One region of the Modestobacter sp. SYSU DS0657 genome, then DNA from elsewhere that is predicted to be linked to it. Evidence: predicted binding sites of a transcription regulator. Region 1 holds the regulator's gene; the other holds the start of a gene.

Region 1 (3,202 bases):
CGGCCACCCCTACAGGTGTGCAAGCCCTGTCGTGCGTGTCGTGTTCCGCAGCTGACCCGCCCGCCGCTCGCGCACCCATCCGTCACAGCCCGGGCCCCGGCGACGGGCCCGCCGCACCTCATCAGGGCAGCTCGAGCACCTGACCGGGCTGCAGCACGACGTCCTGGAGGTCGTTGCGATCGAGGATCGCGTCGACCACCGCGCGCCGGTCCTCGTCCGGCGCCAGGTCGCCGGCGATCGACCAGAGCGTGTCGCCGGGCTGGACCACCACCGTGCCGGCGCCGGCCAACTGCAGCGCGGGCTCCCCGTCGGCGACCACCGCGAGCGTGCCCACCGCCACCCCCAGGCCGACCGCCACCGACAGCGCCGCCACCGCGCGCCGGCCGCGGCGGGTGAGTCGCAGCGGCAGCTCCGCCCACTCCCCGGCCGACGGGCACGGAGCGACGGCTCGGGGCGGGCCGCAGTCGCCACCGCGGACGGGCCGCGCGACCGCGCCCCCCGGTGAGGACATCGGCCGCCCACCAGGACGCACCTGCGAGCGGCGGGCCGGGCGGGGCCCGACCCGGCCAGCGGACCCCGCCCGGGCGGTCGGCGCCGGCGAGACCAGCCGGAGCGGCGGGCGGAGCGGGGCGACGGTGGTGTCCGGGTACTCGGCGATGACCATCGGTGCACTCCTCACAGCAGGCACCCTCGGGTGCGACCTCGAACGCCTGTTCGATTCGAACGTCTGTGCGATGTCTACCGCACGGCACCGACAGGAGTGCACCGACACGGCGCGTGTTCGAACACGTGTTTGAACACCCGCCGTCGAGCCGCTACCGTGCGCAGGGAGACCACGACGGCGTCCCACCCCGCCCCGGCAGGCGGGATGCCACCGGGCAGCTGCGCGCGCAGCCGGACGAGGAGGACACATGGCGGTCGACGGCCGGACGGCGGACGAGCGCAAGGGGTCGAGCCGACGCAGGCGCCCGGCCGGGCAGGCGGCGGAGCCCGCAGCGGACACCGGGGGTGCGGCCGTGCGCGAGTTCCCCGACCGCGGCGAGGCCGGCGACGGGCTCACCCAGCGCCAGCGCCGGGTGCTGGAGGTCATCCGCGACTCCATCGAACGCCGGGGCTACCCGCCCTCGGTCCGCGAGATCGGCGAGGCCGTCGGCCTCTCCTCCGCCTCCTCGGTCGCCCACCAGCTCTCGGTGCTCCAGCGCAAGGGCTGGCTGCGCCGCGACCCCAACCGGCCGCGCGCACTGGACGTCCGGCTGCCGGGCGAGCAGGGCGTGACCGCCGGTGCCGACGCCTCGGCGGATGTGCTCGCCGCCGCCGGTGCGGGCAGTGGCGTCGACGAGGCGGGCGCCCCGGCACCCACCTACGTGCCCTTGGTGGGCCGCATCGCCGCCGGTGGCCCGGTGCTGGCGGAGCAGGCCGTCGAAGACGTCTTCCCGCTGCCGCGCGAACTGGTCGGCGAGGGCACGCTGTTCATGCTCAAGGTGACCGGTGACTCGATGGTCGAGGCCGCGATCTGCGACGGCGACTGGGTGGTGGTCCGCCAGCAGCCCACCGCCGAGAACGGCGAGATCGTCGCGGCGATGATCGACGGCGAGGCGACCGTGAAGACCTACAAGCGCCGCGACGGGCACGTGTGGCTGCTGCCGCACAACCCGGCCTACGCGCCGATCCCCGGCGACGACGCCACCGTCCTCGGCCGGGTCGTGACCGTGCTGCGCCGGGTCTGACGCCACCGTCGGCCGCCGGCCGGGTCATTCCCGCCGGCGGCCGGTCACTCCCGCCGGCGGCGGATCTTCCCGCCGATCCAGACGAACACGGTAGCCACCCCGGCCGCGATGATGCCGGCCGTCACCGGGGCGACGCCGGGAGCCGCGGTCACCAGCTCCCCGGTCGGTCCCGCACTGGGAGCCGGATCGATCGGGGTGCTCGTAGCCTGCTCAGCCGGCACCGGAACCAGGGTCACCGGCGCCGGCAGCCCCTCGCTGGTGACCAGCAGGTCGCGGTTGTTCGCCGCGAAGGTGATCGCCTCACCCTGCGGCGAGTCGGGGAGGGCGATCCGGCCCGGCGCGCCGGACAGCGCGCCGGGCACGTCGGAACCGGTCAGCGTCCAGACGTAGGCGTCGGTGTAGGTGCGCAGGGCGATGCGCTGCCCGTCCGCCGACACCGCGCCCCCGGTCACCAGCAGCTGCCCCGCGCGGCCGACCGGCCCGCCCGGCGTGCCGGTCAGGGTGAGGCCCAGCCCGACCACCCGGGTCATCGGCACCGTGGCCCCGTCGGCCAGCGGCGCATCCGGGCGGTACACGCCGGAGGCGCCGAGCACCTCCTTGGTCACCAGGTACGGCGTGCCGTCAGGCGCCAGCAGCAGTGCCTCGGCGTCGTGCGCCCCGTCCGGGTAGGTGAGCCGGGTGAGCGTGGTGCTGCCGTCGGGGCGCAGCCCGATCAGCGCGACGGTCTCCCGGGCGGCGTTGTTGTCCCCGATGTCGGCCAGCCAGACCGTGCCGTCCGCGGCCAGGGCGAGGTCCTCGGGGTCGTACGGGTCGACGCTCCCCGACCGCACCTCCGCGACGGCGCAGGAGGTGTCGAGGACGTAGACCTCCGCCCGGTCACCACCGTCGTTCATCGCCAGGAGCGTCTCCCCGGCGCTGGCCAGGCCGGAGATCTCCGGCAGCCGCGGGTCGGTGATGGTGCAGCGCGTGCTCGGCGCGGCTTCCTCGGCGAGCGCCGCCGATGGCGGCAGGACCGCGAGCAGGACCGCCGCGGGCAGGGCGAGGAGCGCCCCGTCCGCCAGGCAACGGCGGCCGGCGCGGCTACGCGTGCGGCCGGCCCACTCTGGCACGGACCCAGCGTGACACCACGACTGCGTCGAGTGCGTGAACCACGCCCAAGAGCACGATGCCGACGGCCGCTCCCACCACTGCATCGGTGACCCAGTGGAAGTTCAGCGCCACCATGGCCACTCCGGTGGCCACCGGCCCCAGCACGCTGAGCAGCCAGGCCGCCCGCTGCAGGCGGGGCTGCAGGCCGTACTGGACCACCTGCCAGCGGGCCACGCCCCACATCAGCACGGCGTTCGCCACGTGCCCGGACGGGAAGCTCTCCCCGCCCCGGTGGAAGTACGAGCCCGGATAGGCCGGGGCGGTGCGGCCGGTGCCCCACTTGAAGGCGTAGACCGCTGCCGTCAGCAGCGCGAGGGCCAGCAGCA
Region 2 (3,202 bases), on a different contig from region 1:
ACGGGTCCCCGCCGTCGGAGGGGACTACCGAGGGTTGACGACGGCGTCCGACCGGGGCGACCAGCCGGGGCTCACCGGCCGCCTCGGGACCGTCCACTCACCCGCCGGCGGCAGACCGGCTCAGCAGGGGGGACCGACGTGCACACCGACGTCCGGGCGCAGCGGGGCTGCGTCCGGACGCGGGTGACGAGCAGGTCAGAGCAGGGGTCCGATGAGGATCTCGGTGCCGTCGGGGCGCCAGGTGCGCCATCGGCCATCGGGTTGTCGCTGGACCCGGAACCCGTGGTGGACCTTGGTGTGGTGACGTTCACACAGCAGGGCTGAGTTGTTCAACGACGTCTCACCACCGTGCAGCCAGTGGATGAGGTGGTGGACGTCGCACCACCAGGTCGGCGCACCGCACCCGGTGAACACGCACCCCTTGTCCCGCCGCTCCACCGCCTTGCGCAGTCCCGGGGTGACCACCCGGTGGTCCCGACCCAGGTCCAGTGGAGTGCCGTCGGGGCCCATCACGATCCGGGAGATGCTGCCGTCGCACGCCAGCCACCGCGCCCGGGCGGCGGAGATGCTGGCCCCGAATCCGGTCTGCGCGGCGCCGGGGCCGGTGGCCGGGTCGACCGCAGCGTCCAGGTCCAGTTGCAGCACCACGTGCGGCTTCACCGTCCGCAGCGTCGGCAGGTTGCCCGAGGCCAGCTGGTTGTCACACACCTGCACGAACGCATCAGCCTGCTGCTGGGACCGGTTCCGGGTGTCCCCCTTCGGCCGGTCGGCCTGCACGTGGGACTCGATCGCGGCCTGCACCTTCTCCCCACCCACGGCATCCAGCTCGAACCGACCCGTGACGCTGCCGTCGGCGTGCTTGACGATGGTGAACCGCCGACCCTCCGTCGGGTCCGGCTCCGGCCCGTCAGGATCCAGGGCGTCCTCGAACAGCTGCACCGCAACCTTCAACGACTCATGTGGCGCACCGGCGGCGATCACCGCCCAGGTCCGGTCGAACTCCGCGAGGTCGATGCCCTGCTCGTGGGCCTTCGCCACCTCACCAGGGCCGACCCTCTCCGCCAGCACGTTCACCTGCGCCGCAGTCACCACACCGGCCGCGAACCCCTCGGCCAGCACGGGGAAGTGCTCCAGCGCCCGCCCAGACCGCACGATCCGCGACGCCTCGACCGGCGCCAGCCGCACGTGCCCGATCAACCACGACCGCATGCTCTTCAGCCCGTCGCGCTCCGCCGCCTGGGTGGCCTCCGCGTGCCGCACCGTGCGGGTCAGCTCCGCAGCCACCCGGTTCGCCACGGCCACCAGCAACCCCGTCCGGTCCAGCACCTCACCATCGGTCAAACCGTGCAGGCCCTCGGCCGCGAGGGCATCCAGCGCCGACGTCAACTCGCTCACCGAGCACCTCCCGTCGATTCGAACGTGTGTACGAAGAATGCCGGTCCGAGCGGCCGCCGACAGCACGAATTCGCAGGTCAGAAGCCTGTCCACAGATCAGTCGGAGGCCTTGACAGGCGGCCGGTCGCCCCCGGGCGATCGCCCGATGTCGAGAACACGCAGCCGGTTCCGTCCCCGGGGTGTCCGCGGCCACGATGGGCCGCAGCACACCGAGGAGGACCACGATGGCCAAGTACCTGCTGCTCAAGCACTACCGGAGCACGTCGAAGTCGCTCGACTGCGCGCCGATGGACCAGTGGACGCCGGACGAGGTCTCGGCCCACGTCCAGTACATGAGCGACTTCGCGACGAAGCTGACCGAGACCGGCGAGTTCGTCGACGGCCAGGCGCTCGCGCCCGAGGGCCTGTGGGTGCGGTACGACGGCGAGGGCCGCCCGCCGGTCACCGACGGCCCGTTCGCCGAGACCAAGGACCTCATCGCCGGCTGGATGGTGATCGACGTCGACACCCAGGAGCGGGCCGTCGAGCTGGCCGGCGAGCTGTCGGCGGCCCCCGGCCCGGGCGGCGAGCCGATCCGCGAGTGGCTGGAGCTGCGGCCGTTCCTGGGTGCGCCGCCCACCGTCACCGAGTGACGTGGACGACGTCCTGCTCCGGGGTCTGATCCCGGGGGTGATCGGCGTCCTCGTCCGCCGCGGGGCCGACTTCGCGGCGGCCGAGGACGCCGTCCAGGACGCGCTGGTCGAGGCGGTGCGCAGCTGGCCGGCCGACCCGCCGCGGGATCCGCAGGCCTGGCTGGTGACCGTGGCCTGGCGCCGGTTCCTCGACGCGACCCGGTCGGCGGCGGCCCGCCGCCGGCGCGAGGAGCTTGTCGACGAGGAGCCGGCGCCCGGGCCGGTGCCGTCGGCCGACGACACGCTGCACCTGTACTTCCTGTGCGCGCACCCGTCGCTGACGCCGTCGTCGGCGGTGGCGCTGACCCTGCGCGCGGTGGGCGGGCTGACCACCCGCCAGATCGCCGCCGCGTACCTGGTGCCGGAGGCGACGATGGCCCAGCGGATCAGCCGGGCCAAGCGCGCCGTCGCCGGCGTCCGGTTCGACGTGTCCGGCGACGTCGCCACCGTGCTGCGGGTGCTGTACCTGGTGTTCAACGAGGGCTACTCGGGGGACGTCGACCTGGCGGCGGAGGCGATCCGGCTGACCCGGCAGCTCGCGGCGGTGGTCGACCACCCGGAGGTGGCCGGGCTGCTCGCGCTGATGCTGCTGCACCACGCTCGGCGGGCGGCCCGCACCGCGGACGACGGGAGCCTGGTGCCGCTAGCTCAGCAGGACCGGCGGCTCTGGGACACCGCGCTGATCGCGGAGGGAGTCGACGTGCTGCAGGCAGCGCTGGCCCGGGACCGACTGGGCGAGTTCCAGGCGCAGGCGGCGATCGCGGCGCTGCACGCCGACGCCCGGACCACCGAGGAGACGGACTGGGTGCAGATCGTCGAGTGGTACGACGAGCTGGCGAAGCTGACGGACAGCCCTGTGGTGCGGCTCAACCGCGCGGTGGCGGTCGGTGAGGCGGACGGCGCGCGTGCGGGTCTGGCGGCGCTGGCGTCGGTGGACGCCTCGGTGCCCCGCTACACGGCGGTCGAGGCTCACCTGCACGAGAAGGACGGCGACCTGCCGACGGCGGCGCGGCTGTACGCCAAGGCCGCGGCGAAGGCACCCAACGCCGCCGAACGCGACCACCTCACCCGGCAGGCGGCCCGCCTCAACTCCCGATGACTTCTGCGCCGACCCGGAGTCCGTACCGGGAGACGAC

The links. The regulator LexA, encoded in region 1, represses DNA repair genes until DNA is damaged. The targets are predictions, from matches to a motif close to TCGAACANNTGTTCGA.
Region 2: a site for LexA is predicted at 1,414-1,429, ahead of ACI79A_RS08595 (DUF222 domain-containing protein). Genes of this name have one in related genera too.

Annotation. Positions count from the first base shown of each region.
Region 1 is NZ_JBJHAG010000009.1:15,595-18,796, reverse strand. It holds gene ACI79A_RS07790 (LysM peptidoglycan-binding domain-containing protein) at 122-664, opposite strand; gene lexA (transcriptional repressor LexA) at 912-1,727, shown strand; gene ACI79A_RS07780 (hypothetical protein) at 1,772-2,836, opposite strand; gene ACI79A_RS07775 (phosphatase PAP2 family protein) at 2,808-3,202, opposite strand, start outside.
Region 2 is NZ_JBJHAG010000010.1:51,591-54,792, reverse strand. It holds gene ACI79A_RS08600 (MarR family winged helix-turn-helix transcriptional regulator) at 1-38, shown strand, start outside; gene ACI79A_RS08595 (DUF222 domain-containing protein) at 196-1,395, opposite strand; gene ACI79A_RS08590 (YciI family protein) at 1,620-2,027, shown strand; gene ACI79A_RS08585 (RNA polymerase sigma factor) at 2,029-3,165, shown strand.